Regions from separate parts of the Ensifer sp. Root142 genome, predicted to be linked through region 2. Evidence: predicted binding sites of a transcription regulator. Region 2 holds the regulator's gene; the other holds the start of a gene.
The links. The regulator LexA, encoded in region 2, represses DNA repair genes until DNA is damaged. The targets are predictions, from matches to a motif close to TGTTCNNNNTGTGTTCNG.
Positions count from the first base shown of each region.

Region 1: the regulator LexA is predicted to act here: its motif matches at 3,487-3,504, upstream of ASD52_RS27980 (DUF3072 domain-containing protein).

Region 1 is NZ_LMFK01000034.1:695,231-703,008, reverse strand. It holds gene ASD52_RS27995 (hypothetical protein) at 166-609, opposite strand; gene ASD52_RS37885 (hypothetical protein) at 621-986, opposite strand; gene ASD52_RS40815 (hypothetical protein) at 1,050-1,565, opposite strand; gene ASD52_RS27980 (DUF3072 domain-containing protein) at 3,255-3,470, opposite strand; gene ASD52_RS27975 (SMP-30/gluconolactonase/LRE family protein) at 4,584-5,480, opposite strand; gene ASD52_RS27970 (FadR/GntR family transcriptional regulator) at 5,592-6,314, shown strand; gene ASD52_RS27965 (mandelate racemase/muconate lactonizing enzyme family protein) at 6,326-7,528, shown strand; gene ASD52_RS27960 (sugar ABC transporter substrate-binding protein) at 7,575-7,778, shown strand, end outside.
Region 2 is NZ_LMFK01000023.1:11,255-19,032, reverse strand. It holds gene ASD52_RS21145 (hypothetical protein) at 1-82, shown strand, start outside; gene ASD52_RS21140 (thermonuclease family protein) at 324-1,025, shown strand; tRNA gene ASD52_RS21130 (tRNA-Cys) at 1,696-1,769, shown strand; gene ASD52_RS21125 (GFA family protein) at 2,071-2,502, opposite strand; gene ASD52_RS39425 (hypothetical protein) at 2,938-3,084, shown strand; gene ASD52_RS21120 (hypothetical protein) at 3,728-4,060, shown strand; gene lexA (transcriptional repressor LexA) at 4,280-4,996, opposite strand; gene ASD52_RS21110 (hypothetical protein) at 5,177-5,416, shown strand; gene ASD52_RS21105 (hypothetical protein) at 5,475-5,762, opposite strand; gene ASD52_RS39420 (hypothetical protein) at 6,260-6,403, opposite strand; gene ASD52_RS21095 (DUF4242 domain-containing protein) at 6,581-6,871, opposite strand; tRNA gene ASD52_RS21090 (tRNA-Ser) at 7,545-7,634, opposite strand.

The sequences.
Region 1 (7,778 bases), on a different contig from region 2:
TCGCAATCGGAGATGAAACGATGGAAGCTACGCAATAGTGGTTGCATCCCAGACTGCGAGCGGCGCTTCGGGCATCGCCGAAATGACCGCTCGTCCACACTGTACCGATGAGAACTTGGGTCTTCATCGTGACGAAGACGCCAGTTCCTACGCTGCCAGTGCCAATCATTGCTGTGGCACGGGGATCAGGACCTTCGTCTGGCTCTTGGTGGGCTGCTGGCCCGGGACATGTGACATGGTCTTCGTTCGGCTCTGCAGTCCGTCATCGGTGACCTTCGTCTTTGTCTGGGATCTGCTGAAGGTGCCCTTATCGTTTGCCTGGGCCTTTGATTGTCCCTGCACATGCGACGAATTCTCGTTGACCTTGGTCTGGCTCTTTGCTTTTCCTTGAGACGTGGCGGCACTTCCGCCAGTTCCGATCGAGGATGTTGTACCGCCATCGGTTCTGCATGTGCCCGCCGTCCCGGTGGTGCTGGCCGATGTTCCCCCCACCGCGGCACTTCCGCCAGTGCCCACGGTTCCGGCTGCATCGCATTCTTGAGCACTAGCAGGCAAGGGTGCGACCAATGCCGCCGCAATGAAAAATGCAAATCGCGTTGTTCCAGGCATAATCGCTCCTCTCATTTTTCCGGCTTAAGGATCGCGCAGGTTCCGTCCGAACGACGCGTGATTGTCGTGCCGTCTGGGCGCGTTACGCTCGTGGTAGAAAAACTTTCACCGGGCGAAGATCCCGTCGTTACCGATGATCCCGCGCTGCTCGTCGTAGATCCACCGCTTGAACTCCCGCCGACCGTCGTGGTCGAAGATACGCTGCCCGATCCTGCGGTAACCGAGGACGAAACACCGCCTTTTTCCGATGATTTCTGTTCGATGATGGTGCAGGTCGAACCATCATCCAGTTTGATTTCTTTCGCTTCGGCAAAAAAGGGAGCCGAAACTACGGCCGCCAAAGATACCGCAACTGCTACAAATGGGTTGGAGGTCATGACACTCCCCTTCTTGAAGAGAACTGGCCCCGGAACTACGGTCCGAAGCCAGTCGAACTAGTGTCAGCAAGATTTCTTGCCTTGCGAGCCGTCCTTTTTAGCAAGGCCCGGCGGACAATTCTTGTTCGATTCATCGTCCTGTGCACTATCGCGGGCGCTGTTATCGTCGCCCTGAACGCTGCCGGTAGTTTCGCCCGACTGAGAAGCGCCTGTACCGGTCGTCGAAGATGAGGATCCGTCACCTGATCCGGCAGTGGAACCGCCAGTCCCAACCGAGCTGCTTGAACTCCCGCCGCCTGCCGAAGAGCCACCCGTGCCGACGGAGCTGCTTGATGTGCCGCCACCGGCAGAAGACCCGCCCGTACCCAGCGTGGATGAAGAACCGGATTGGCAATCGCTAGTCTTCGGATCGCAATTGCCGCCAGCTGAGCTGCCGCCTGTTCCTACGGTGCTGCTTGAGGTGCCGCCACCGGCACTGGAACCGCCGGTCCCAACGGTTGAACTAGATTGCGCGAATGCTGCGAGCGTGCTGCCAGCAAGAAGGCCTGCTGCGAGAGCAGTCTTGATGAAGTAATGCATACGAGAGTTCCTTTTCACACGTTGATTTTGTCCTGGCTGCAACCTGCCTACCAACAACGCCGCGTGCGACATGTTCCGCGTTGGGACTTCAGACCAGAAGACGTTCCGCCAAAAGTCGGAGCTGTGTGAGACTTTCGTCTGAGAGCCGCTGAAAGGTGCTTTGCGGTTCCATAAAGGCCGGGCCGCGTCACACCAACGGAGGGCTTCCAACCGGCCGATGCCCAAAAGCTCGGATGGATGCGGGCAATGCTGGATGTAGCCAAGGAACCGAATGACCTCACTCAACCGGGCTTGCGACCGCACCCCTGAAAGGCGATCTGAAACGTCATTGGTCGGTATGGGTGAAAGGCAATTGGCGGTCCTTTAGCGACACGCAAATCTGGTCCGCCAAGGATTGTTAGTTGCTTTCGATGAGCGACGTTTTTGGCGTCTGGACGGTCGGCTACGACCATGCCAGCGCGCAGATGCTCCTGAGGCGACGCCGGATATGGTCATCAACTAGGCGGATGCGAGCTTGAGTTTGCAGAGGCTGCCAGCCGCTGAACCGCAGCCCCGGGTATCAGAGGGCTGGGGTTAGAGCCGCCTCGATCTCTGCAGGGACAGCGGCGACTGCCAACGAATAGATCCTCTTTGCCGCGTACGTTCGCAACAGCCGATCGACATCGCTTTCGATTTCAGCGCGGACGGTGTCCAAACCGTCGAGATCGACGGCGTCATGACGGACCGCGGCGGGCAATTCATCTCCAGCCATGGCGGCGAGGCGTATTCTTCGCATAACGCACGACAAGCCCGCTTCTGTTGCCCGTCAATCAACGCTCGCAACGCTGGAAGCTTCATTTTCAGACGGGTACCGATCATCAAGGTCCATAACGGTCTCTCCTGACCGTGCCTTGCCGCCCTATCAACTACCGCATGTCTCCCTGAAAGCAAAAGAGAATAACCCCATGACGCGGCGCATCAACGCGGCGGGCCTTGCGCTCGTCAAACAGTGGGAAGGGGCGAAGGCCCATCGGGGAACGGCTGATAGACAACCAGATGCTGGTCGTTTTCATGGCTGGATCGGCCGGGGCAGTGGCAGTGATGTTCAGGTAATGGTCTTCTGTAAGGCTGTGGCTGGTAGAGACGGGTATTCCACCTGAGCTGACATCGTAGTAAGTTGGACTTGGCAATGCGATTATGGCCTCTATTCCAGGGGCCGTTTTTTTGACGGGTGCAGCCGCCCCACAGTGGGCGCGTCGTGCTCGCGAAGCGAGTTGCTGTCAGATGGAGAGAAGACCGCCTGGCGTCTGGGCGCGCGTAGAGGAACTCTTGAGAGGTTGGCTTGTTCCCCGACTAGTGCCCACGATTAGATTTTCCCGCTGCTCCGAGCTCGGCGACCTTTCGATCGAGGTCGATTTTGTATGGTCCGAATTTCTCCAACAGTTCTCGTGCGACAAGGGGCAAAAGCCGGTGCGCGCGGATGAACTCTTCCAGGTCGTACCGCTGGTTCCAGCCGTGAACCATCTTGCTATACTGTTGTCTGGTGTCTTCGTGTTGCATGGCCGTATTCTCGACGTTGGCTGTTTCGCCGCGTGACCGGGTTGTTTAATCAGCCAAAATCGCCTCTCGTGAAAAAAGTTTCAGAGATTCGTGACGTCACTGTGCGTCCTCGGCTATCGGCTTCAATGCATGGTCGCCGCACGCGGCGGTTCATTCCAGATCGAGCGCCTGCTTCAGTTCGTCGATCTTCTTGGATGCTTCCGCCTTCGTCAGATCCTCAGCATAGGCCTCGGGCTGATGCGCCTGCTCCGACAGGGTCTTCAGATAGGACCGCTGCGCACCGGTCATCGGCTCGTCGCCGCTGACCCAATCGTCGGGGTCTTTCTGTGTGTTGGAAGAAGGATCGGTTTTCGGATTGACAGTCATAACACCCTCCTGAATTCGTTCTCTAAACGTTCCAAGGCGCGCGCCGGTTCCAACCATCTGTCGATCGTCGCCTGTATTGTCGGCCCTTCATTAGGAAGTGTGCGCCGCACCGTAAGCGGAGGAGTGCGGACCGTCCGAAACGGAATGAGAGCCCGTTCAGAGTATACCGGCGACCATTAGATGATCCGCACGCGGCGACCAGGTCCTGGGCTCCTCTCTCAGCCAAACGGTTCACGATCTGCAAGCGTGAACGATTTAGGCGGCCCGCCGTCCGGTCTGGCAGTCGGAGATCGAAAGTCGGACAGGCGACGGTTTCTCGACGGAAGTTGTCGTCCGCTCGCCACTTCGATTTGCGGAAAAACAGATCATAGAATTGCGCCTTGTCGAGGTAAAAGTCGATCCGACGCAATTTTCTATACCTCATTTTTGCCCGAAATCATGAGCGATAGCAACCGCGCCTATAACTCGATCCCTCCACGTGGGCCTATCGGAGCCCCAAGGCCGATTCCATCTCTCTGCTTTGGGTGGCAGGGAGGAGGGGCGTTAAAGGGACGGTCCTTCAAATCAGCGCGATCGCCCATTTTGAGAGGCGGTTGATATCGGACCGAGCGAAGGATTATAGCGCGACGATCAGGATGAGATGGCGTATTGCCTCACCCAAGAGTGTTCCCAGAGAATAATGCCGTTGCCTCACTCGGATGTTCTCGAATGCCTCACGGGTTGTTCCGATCGTGTCCCCGCACCTGGTGCAGGTGACGGAGGTAGCGAAGCCGCTTGCGAGCGCGCTGACAGGGAAACTTGTTTTGACCTCAGATCGGCTGTCCCCGGTGTTCCTGTCGAACACCAACCGCGAGGGTGCGGCTCGATTAGCGTCATGATCCGCTCGATAGACATCGGCCGAAGCAGACTCCTCCTTATCCGGCCGGTCGAGAAAATCGGTTCGTTCGGCTGCCACTCAAGATCGCATAATCAATCGTGAGGGTACTAGCTTCGATTATTCGACGGTCCATTGCCGGATCATCCACTTGCGGCGGTGCTGGCGGAAAGGCTCAATCGGCGCAAGCGCGCCGTCACCGGCAGATGGGCTAATATGTCTGGCAACCCGCAATTTGGTCACTGACCGAACCGATTGGCCGGCAGCCCGCAAACACCTGCCCGAATCCCGAACACAGATCCCTCGTACGGATTCTCGGCAAGGTACGCGTCGGTCATCGTGAAGCGTGCTGAGGTAACGAACAGCGTTTCAAGTCCAGGCCCGCCAAAAGCACAGCTGGTTGGCCACGAACAGGGCAGATCGACAATGCGATCTATTATACCGCTCGGCGTGAAACGAACCACGCAACCGCCACCGGCGACGCGACAATTCCAGATGAAACCTTCCGCATCGACGCAAGATCCGTCTGGAAGACCACGACTGAAGCCAGAAAGGATCGTCCGCCGGTCGTGAAGAGACCAGGATTTGTTATCCAAGGCGTAACTGTAGATCGTGTTGTCTTCGGTGTCGGCCGTAATGAGCCGACCGTCTTCAGTCCATATCAGTGTGTTGGTGATGCCAAAGTGGTCATCCGAAACCGAGGATAGCTCTCCGCCCGCATAACGATACAGCCTTCCCGTCTTTGCCGTTATCGCCTGCGGCGTGCCATCGAGACCGATATTGTCCTGCATGGTGCCAACCCAGAATGCGCCATCTGGGCCGACAACGCCTTCGTTCAGGCGGTTTCGCGGAAGCTCCGATTCAACCTCTGCTATGGCGCGGAGTTGGCCGCCGAAGTCCCATAGCGCAATTGACTTCCTCAATCCGACAATGGCGCCTCCGTCCTTACGAAGGCCAATTGAAGTCACGAGATCATGGAAGTTCCACTTTTCGTGCTTGCCCGAGTTCGGGCGTAAGCGATGGATCGATTTCCCGACAATGTCGACCCAGCATAGCGCATGTTCTCGTTCGTCCCATACGGCACTTTCTCCGACGACGTTTTTCGCGGCGAGAACAACGTCAACCTCAACTCCCATGGAATTCCCTTTTGGTCTTCGAATTCAATCTTGACATACAGCTTATGCGTAAACTATGAATCGGATCAAGTAAACCTGTCCGACAGGTTTTGGCATTTCGGGAGGCGATGTATGAATCTGCGGCCAGTTGAAGATGAGCAACATATAACCGGCAGCCTGGTTGGCACCGCGATCGGCGCGATCACCCAGCACATCCGGACAAATGAACTCGGCCCCGGCGATCGGCTGCCGAGTGAGGCAACGCTATCGAAGGAACTCAGCGTATCTCGATCGGTGGTCCGCGAGGCGTTCAGGTCGCTTGCCACGATGCGCTTGATTGATCTCAGTGCGGGCAGGCGCGCCACCGTGGCGCAGCTCGATCACGGGGCGATGTCCTTGATGATCGAGCACGGCGTACACACTGCCCAGATCAACATCAATCAAGTCTACGACGTACGCCGAACCATAGAGACCCGTACGGCGACGCTCGCCGCACTGAGGCGGACGGACGCGGAAGCGCGCACCATTCTCGAACTTGCGAGGGCAATGGAGGACAATTTTGTAGACGCGGAGAAAGTGATGGAGAGCGATCTCGCGTTTCATCTCGAGATCGCCCGCGCTTCAAAGAATCCGATCTTCTCGATGATTGTCGGCGCCTTCCAGGGCGTGTCGCGGCAGACTTGGCCGATCGGTTGGCGCAGCCGCGCCTCGGACGCAGAGCGGCACGCAATGAACGCAATCCATATCGAGTTGGCGCAAGCGATTGCTGCGGGCGATCCGCAAGCAGCCAGTCAGCTCATGGCCCGGCATTTCGACGAGAGCGTCAAGGCGCTTCTTGCCGCCGGAATCGCATAGGAAGCAGCCTTATGAAAATAACGAAACTGGAAACGGTCCGCGTCGCGGAGCGCCCGAACCTTCTCTGGCTCCTGGTCCATACGGATGAGGGGCTGACCGGGCTCGGGGAGACGTTCTTCGGCGCCGAGACCGTCGAAACCTATATTCATGAATATGTCGCGCCTCGGGTCATCGGCCGCGACCCCTTGCAGATCGACCTCCTCGCCGCCGATCTCGTGGGGTACCTCGGGTTTCGCTCCTCCGGAGCTGAAGTGCGAGGCAACTCGGCCTTTGACATCGCGCTGTGGGACATCTTCGGCAAGGCAACGAACCAGCCGATCGCCCAGTTGCTCGGCGGTTTCAGTCGCAAGGAAATCCGGACCTACAACACATGCGCGGGCACTGAGTACATCAAGAAGGCGACCGGCCAGACGACAGCGAACTATGATCTGTCCTCGTCGTCCGCGCGCAATTACGACGACCTCAATGGCTTCCTGAACAGCGCCGACGAACTTGCCCATTCCCTGCTTGAAGAGGGCATCACGGCGATGAAGATCTGGCCGTTCGATATCTCTGCGGAAAAGACGCGCGGCCAATATATCTCACTGCCCGATCTTAAGTCGGCGCTTAAGCCCTTCGAGAAGATCCGTTCGGCGGTCGGCGACCGGATGGATATCATGGTCGAGTTCCATTCGATGTGGCAGCTGTTGCCAGCAATGCAGATCGCCAAAGCACTCGCGCCATACCAAACATTCTGGCACGAGGATCCCATCAAAATGGACAGCCTCTCGAGCCTCAAGCGCTACGCGGCCGTCTCGCCGGCACCGATCTCAGCCTCGGAAACGTTGGGCTCGCGCTGGGCCTTTCGCGACCTTCTGGAAACCGACGCTGCCGGCGTGGTCATGCTCGACATCAGCTGGTGCGGCGGATTGTCGGAAGCGCGCAAGATCGCCGCTATGGCGGAGGCATGGCACTTGCCCGTCGCGCCGCATGACTGCACTGGCCCGGTCGTCCTTTGCGCATCGACGCATCTGTCGCTAAACGCGCCCAATGCGCTGGTGCAGGAGAGCGTCCGCGCCTTCTACAAGACCTGGTACCGCGACCTCGTTACGGCGTTACCCGAAGTCAAGAACGGCATGATCACGGTACCGCCAGGCGCCGGACTGGGCATGGAACTCAATCCGGACCTCGATAAGGCATTCACCGTATTTCGCCGCAGCTCGGATACGAACTGACACGGACCTTCAGCTGCAATCAAAATGAACCAAGGGAGGAGTAAGCATGAGAAGGTTTTTGACTGGGTGCGCTTTGAGCATAGCGCTTTTGGGCTCAACATCGCTCGGGGCATCCGCGGAGCCGCTAAACATCGTCTTCACGCACCATTCGTCGGCGTCGAATACGTTTTGGCAGGCGGTGAAGAAGGGCTTTGACGACGCCTGCGAGAAGATCGCAGCCAACTGCCAGATGGTCTTTACGCAGAACGAA
Region 2 (7,778 bases):
TTCAGTACGCCGCCGCCGCCGAAGGTTCGCAGTCTGGTGGGCGCGCCGACGCAACGGGACGGGGTCTTCGAAGGAACGATGATTCGTTCGCGAGGGCGATCCTCGCTTCGACAGGGCGCCACAAGCTCACGCTACACGGAAGCCGAGCCTATTCGGCTCCTTCGTCGGCGACGATGTGGCGGCGGCTCCAATCGAATGAAAGTCATGGACCGCCGCGTCCTCCCGACCGACTTGTGCGCAAACTCCCGCATTCGGGCTGTCGTTGAAAACCATTCGGCAACGGATCGGCAGCATAATGCCGCCCGGATTAAGGATGGGGCGGAATGGCTAAGACCACGACAAGCCGCGGGCGTCGCCGCGGCAGCCGGACAAAGAAAAAGGGCGGAATGCTGCCCTGGTATCTCGCCGCGGTGCTGACAGTCGGCGGCGTTGTTGCGTACGACCACCGTGGACAGTTGCGGGATCTGCCGGGCGTTTCGGATGTGTTCGCATCGGCGCCCAAGTCGACATCCACATCCAGGTCGGACGATCGGCCGAAGGCGCAGGCCCGTGTCGCCATGCCCTCGGCTACGCACAAGACGAAGCCTGTCGACGGACCGATACCCGCAGTCAATGTCGGGTTGGCCGCACCGACACCCGTCGAGCGCCCGATCGCGCAGCCCACGGCCGTCGAGCCCCAGGCGAATCAGTTCTATTTCTGCGGTACCCGCAACGACAATTGCGTCGTCGACGGCGGAACATTCCGCTACCAGGGCGAGGAGATCCGTGTCGCCGACGTCGATGCACCGCGAATCAAGCAGGCGAGTTGCGATAGCGAACGTGCCCGCGGCTTCTACGCCAAGCAGCGATTGCGCGAGTTGCTGAACGCCGGCGAGTTCAGGCTGATCGAGGCCATCGGCAGGAGCGACGACAAGAACAGCGAAAAGCTGCGCGTGGTGATGCGCGACGGCCGCTCTCTCGGCGCCGTGCTCGTATCGGAGGGCTTGGTTCGGCCCTGGAAGGGACAGCCCAAGCCCTGGTGTTAGACGGTGCTCGGCGTCATCAGAGAGAATGATGAGGGCCGGAAGCGTGTAGCCGTCTAAGTTATCCACCGAGCGCGATATCAATACCGATTATCAACCCCAGAGCCGATAGTGCCAGAAAGAACACAACAAGAGAGCTTGCTAGAAGCAGCTTGATGGGATTGGCTCGGAAATCTGCCTTAAGGTTCGGGAAAATTGGCGACATGTCCAATCGGCCGGTCACCGCGAGCTGGAATAGACGCCAGATTGCGACCGCAATGCACATTCCACAGAAAACTACCGTCAGTATGAGCTTGGGTAGATGATCAACTCTGGATTCAACGTCCAATTCCCTGAAGAATCTTGGTGCAAGGTAGCTTTACCGTGAAACGGTGTACAAGGTAGCAGCGCCCCGCGACGTCGGAAGAAGGGTTGGACGGAAGATTCGGGCCGTCTGTCGAAATGGTAAATCCATCCAATTGCCTCGTGTCGGACGCTGCCGTATAGCGCCCGCCGCCTGTCGTCGAAGGGGTTCGCGGCGATCCGTTATGGGGCCGGATCGGTAAGCCTGTGGAAGAGTTGGAGAAAGATGGAATTTCAGAAATGCCTGAGGACGTTTTTCAGAAATCCCCTCTTGCGCTCTTTCTATATTCATTCTAAACGCTCGCCACGACTTGATAATCTCAGTCGATGAGGCCTCGTGGCGGAGTGGTGACGCAGAGGACTGCAAATCCTTGTACCCCGGTTCAATTCCGGGCGAGGCCTCCAAAGCCACTCCTAAGTAGTTGAATTAGTTTCGCTATTTGGACTGCAGGATTTCATCTGCTGCCACACATTCCTCTTGGTGTGGCAATTGGTTCCCGTTATCTCCCTCTTCGACGTTCGATCCAAGCAGCAGATTGCCGATTCCATCCCCATTGCTTCTGGCAACACTCTGCCTCGTCAAGCGCGCCCGTTCGCGTTCCGCGAGTAGATCTTCGACGTCTTGGCGGCGCAACGAACGCCCCCCTCATTCAGGGTGCAGCAGTTTGAACGGCTGCGGCCGGCGTCCTGCCAGCCGCGCCTGTCGTCACTCCGCCGGGATAAACTTGAGCGTTCCTGCGAGCCTTGGGCCGGTCGATCCCTTCGTGTCCATCGGGTGGTTGATGCCGTCGTTCACCGGTAGCTCCTCGAAATCGAATGGGCTTATGCCTTCAAGGCACGCGGCGTTGACGCCGTAGAAATCCGGGTTCGCGCGCGGCTTGTGGAATGTGTAGATGCCGCACTTCGAGCAGAAGTAATGCTCTGCAGCCTTCGTGTTGAACTGATATTTGGTGAGTGCCTCGCCGCCGGAGAGAACCGTGACCCCGTCCTTGGCGGCAGAGACGGCAACCGCGCCCTTCAACTGGCAATAGGAGCAAGTGCAACGGCGGGCGGTGCGGAGGCCGCTCTTCAGTTTCACATTGAAGCGAACCGTTCCGCAGTGGCAGGCTCCGTCAAGGTTCTGAACATCGAGATTCATCCAATCATCCATCTGATTTTGAAGCGCATTTGATGAGCTTTCTTATGAGGTGGGTTGCTTGTGCTCAAGCGCATTCGGGGGCAGTCTCAATCCAGAGGACCGCACTCCCGTTGAGGCCGTTCGTTGTAGGGCCATCAGCCGATTGGGCTCAGGCGCGGGGTACGAGGCGTCTCGTCGCGCATCGGGCACATATTCAGACCAAGTGCCCGATACGTGCGCCAGCACGCTTTCGTGCTCCACGTCGGGGACGTTCCGCGGCCCGAGCCGATGCGTCGCAAGAGCGCTCGGCCAACGGATCGTGCGGAGAAAAAGCCTACGGCCGTTCGCATCCGTCCTGCATCATCCGCGCGAGGAGCGAACAGTCCGCGTCGCACCGTTGCCTTTCTTGGGTACGAACCTAGTTACCCATACCGTACCCAAGCGAGGAATTGCTGAATGAACCGTAATGGGCTCTATCTGATCATTGCCATGCTCGCCGTCGCCGTCATTGGTCTCGGCGCCTATGTCTACCGCGAGGAAACAAAACCGACCGGCGTAGAGATCAAGATTGGCCAGGACGGGGTTTCCGTTCAGGAGAATTGAGCGCCATCGGCCACACGCTCAACAGGTTTGGCAGCGGCGAATGCCGCTGGCGGTCGACGCCCCACGCGAGGTTCAAGGCGAACGCAGATCCGAAGGCGGTCGAAATACCGGCCATCGGTGGCGTAAGCGGCCGCGTGCTCGTTGCGAGCGTCAACGAAAGTGTGACGTAGATAGGGCGGGCGAGCGCGTGATTCAGCCCCTCGCACGATGAAAGCAACAAGTCACCCAGCGCCTGCGCGATTGGCTAAAGCGGTTCTCCGTCAATAGCAGCCCGATTGTCGAAAGTGAAACGCTGTGCGTGCCTGCGCAAAGGACATGCTGCCGGCACGCAGGTACGGTTTTCGGGGGGCAAGGAACATGGGCCAATGCGGCGCGTCCAACACGCGCAGCGAGGCTGCCCGCATCGCAGCCAACCACTGTTTTCAAAGCGCAATTCGACCGGGCTGCGCTTGCCCGCCAGTTTGCGAACGTCCGCAGTCGCCAACGACATGGCCTTGCGAGGACGCGCCCCGAAATGGTGATTCGGTCACTATTGTCAGTGCTGAAAATATTGTCTCTAGACAGAACTGGGAATGAATATCCCAACAGCGCGACCCGTATAGGTAGTGTCAAACAAAGCCAACAATGGAGGAAAAGACATAAAATGAAATATAAGATCGCCCTGACTGCTCTTGCCATTCTTGCCGTAACGACGGCCACCGCAAGCGCTGAGGATCTCGTCTTTCAGCTTAAGAACAAGACGAATGCCGTTTTGACGAACTTCTACACATCGCCGGTCGGTGTTGATCAGTGGGAAGACGACGTCTTCGGGCGGCAGGTGCTTAATCCGGGCGAAAGCATGGAAATTACCATCGCCGACGGACGTGATGTCTGCAAATACGACATGCGCTTTGAATTCGAAGAAGGTTCCGGTCTCGACACGACTGAAGACAAGCAGGATCTCTGCGAGTTGGGCGAGTACTCGATTCACGAGTAAAATCCGTCGAGCGTGAAAAACACTCGATCCGAAAATCTCCGTCTCGCTACCCTATGTGGCGAGACGTTGAAGTAAGAGAGCGGCTGGCCGGCATGAAGGCGGCTAGAGCGTTTCCGGTTTAAACGGAGTCACTAGGCGCTCTATCTATTTGTTTTTACGCATTTCCTGGCGGAAAACCGCTCCGCACTTTTCCTCGAATTGCGCTGGCGTGAGACGGGCTTAGTGGTAGCGGCGGATCAAGCCGACGAGCTTGCCCTGAATCTTGACCCGGTCAGGCCCGAAGATGCGCGTCTCATAGGCCGGGTTGGCGGCCTCTAGAGCAATTGAAGCGCCCTTGCGCCGGAAGCGTTTCAACGTTGCTTCCTCGTCATCGACTAGTGCCACGATGATATCGCCGGGATTGGCCGTGGTGGCATTGCGGATGATCACCGTATCGCCATCGAAAATGCCGGCCTCGATCATCGAATCACCCTTCACTTCAAGGGCGTAGTGCTCGCCGCTGCCGATCATATCGAGCGGCACGGTAATGTCGTGGGTGTTGTTCTGTATCGCCGAGATCGGCACGCCGGCGGCAATGCGGCCCATCACTGGAACCGACACGGAGCTGTTGTCGGCAACCGGCAGCGTTTTCGCCGCGGGGGCAGGGGCGGGCGGTTTGCCAAGGCTACCCTCGATGACGCTCGGCGAAAACCCGCGACGGGGCTGCGCGCTCGCAGCATAGGCTTCCGGCAGTTTGATGACTTCGAGCGCTCGGGCGCGGTTGGGAAGCCGGCGTATGAAGCCGCGTTCCTCGAGCGCTGTGATCAGCCGGTGAATACCCGACTTGGATGCCAGGTCGAGTGCATCCTTCATCTCGTCGAAGGACGGCGGTACACCGGACTCCTTCATTCGTTCATGGATGAAAAGAAGCAATTCCTGTTGCTTGCGGGTCAGCATGGCAAGTCGCTCCAGAGGCGTGAAACAAATCAAGAACAGACACTATCTGTTCCATATGTGTTCCGCAAGTGCCTAAAATTCTGTGAATGTTGGTTCAATCAAGCGCAGATTGACCAACTCGTCGCTGCACGCGCCGCGCGAGGCTGATATGCCTCCTTCCGTTTATGGAATGAGGGTTTAATGACGAAGCTGATTCAAATCTTGCTGACCATCGTTGTCGCCGCGACCGCGATCCTTGGGTTTCGCTGGTATCAATACGTGGATAACAAGCAGAGCCCGTTTGACGAAGTTGGTATCGCGTTGAATGCGGCGATGCCCGGGCCGCTCAATCAATGGGGTTGTGACCGGCTGAAGCTGACATTTGGCAACGGACACCCGCCGCACGGTTGCGCCGCGGCCGATGGGACGCAGTGGAAATAGCCTGCCATCAAGGGATCAGCAGAAATATCGATGGGCGATCTGCTAGAGGAGGCCTGAATCAGGCCGGCTGCGTCGCGGAGCAGGCGTCCTCGAATTCCTTGACGGTTTCCGCGGAGTTGTCCTCCGGCAGCACAGCGTCGGCCGCTTCGGTCGCGACCGGCGTGTCGCCTTGATAGACGAAGGACTGGATGTAGTAGGCGATCGTTCCCTTCCAAACGTTCCGGCCGTCTATCTGCTGGCAGGGCACGGCCGTTTCGAAGTCGGCTTGCAGGTCGTCGACCGTGGCAGCGCTGAGGGCGATGTTAGGCGATGCGATAATCGAGGCGATAAGCAAGGCTGCAAGCACGGTGAACGTCCACTAGATCAGAGGTGGCGGCGATGGTTTGGTTAACGATGTGAACCGTGCTTTCGTTCCGAAGTCCAGCAAGCATGCCGGGCACTGTGCCGTGTTCAACAGTTCTTTGCGAAAGGCGAGCACTGGTGCTCAAGCTGTGGCAATGAAGGCACAAAGATTGGCGTGAGGTGCGTTGGCGTTTTCGATTTTCCGGCGCCCGCCTCAAAGCGTGGCGCTGGCAGCTGATCAACAATACCCGCCGCAAATGCTTCCGATGATGTTGGACGCCGTAATGGAGTGCGAGTGGCCAGCGGCATCCGCCTGTAGCGATCTTCGCATCTCCAGCCAAATACATACGATGTTCAAACGCGCTACGAAACCGGCATCTGACCGCGGGTGCTCGACCAGTCGCGCCGGGATGTCGCGGAGACGTTGCGCACCCCAGTTCGACTGGCCACTGACGGATATCTCTCTCGTGTCGTTAGTTCGAGAGGTTAAAGCCGACCGTCTTACTTCTTGTCTTTCTTGCCCAGGGAGAAACTGCTGCCGGCCAGCTTCACCTGTGAGCCTTCCGTCACAACGGCGGCTTTGACAGTCTTGTCCTTCTTTGGCTTTCTAACCTCGCGGTTACTTCGCACTTGACCTTTTGCCATGATCGTCTCCTTGGAAGGTGTGCCGGGGAACCCTGCATGGGCGCCGAATGCCGGCAAACCAGCCTGCATTGATACCGCCGTAAGTCAATGACGGTGCCGGTGGATCACTGTTTTGCCGGCGTTGCGTCGCGCATTCGTGCCCGGTGTCCGGGCACTGCGATGATAACGTCGCTTCGGTCACTTACCGTTGCGCCCCTGGGATGCTGTCGCAGGCCCTATGACGGCAGCAACTTCGGTTATCTTGTTCGCCGGAAATCCGGCGCGTTCCGAATGTTCGCGAATGACGTCGGCGCTTGATGCCTCGTGGACGCAGTAAATCTTGTCGCCGGCGACATAACTGGTGATCCATGTATATGGTACGCCAAGATCGGCGACGACAGCATTGGATTTTGCCGATAATGCGCAAAGGTCGTCCTGGTTGAGCTTGTCGGCCCCTGGGACGTCGCGTTCAATGATGTAGGTGGGCATCGTTCAGTTCCTCGGTTGTTGGAGGACTGAATATCAAGAATATCTAATATAATTGAAGTCAATACTTTCCACCGGTGATGCGGCGATTCACGACGATTTCCCTGGAAGTATAGGATCAAGCAGCGGAAGGGGCTCCACCGGGACTGGCGTCCGATCAAACGATGGGCGCCTGTATCGCCCCGCGATCACAATATCTCGCGGCCAATAGCTCTATGCGACTGAAATCGCGCGGCCGGGGATGGGAGCGCGCGATGCGCTCCGTCCGACACGCGTATACTAGCGCAAGTTAGTAGCTGAGCCGGAAACCGCCGGGACTCGCCGCAGACGGATCGGGTACAGGTGTTGGACCTTGCCACTGCGCATAGGTCGTGTTGCTGCCGCCGGTGCTTGCGCATCCGGCAAGTGCAAGAAGCGCGAGAAAAGCGGCTGTCGTCAAATATTTAAGAGGCATGGTTTTCTCTAGTTCTGGGAGATCGCCCAGGGCTCGATGGGCCGGAATCAGACTTTCCCTCAAATTATCTGGGATGGCAAGCGGGTCGAGCCACCGCCTTGCAAGCGCCGTCAATGCTGCGGCTATGATCGGGGAATACTCGCAAAACTTGTATGCGTTCGCCGCCAAAGCATTCACTTGGCGACCGAGCGCAATAATGGGTGGCGAAAAATGAGACAGCCATGGCGGAGGAGGTGGGATTCGAACCCACGGTGCGCTTTCACGCACGCCGGTTTTCAAGACCGGTGCCTTAAACCGCTCGGCCACTCCTCCGGGCAGGGCGTTATTGCGCGAAGCCTTGCTGCTTTGCAAGATTTAACATGCGTGGGCGGAAAGATTTTCTTGGCGCATCCGCTGCCCATTTTGTCCGGGTAACCATTCGTAAACCATAACTGGAGATTTCGAGCCGTCAGCCAT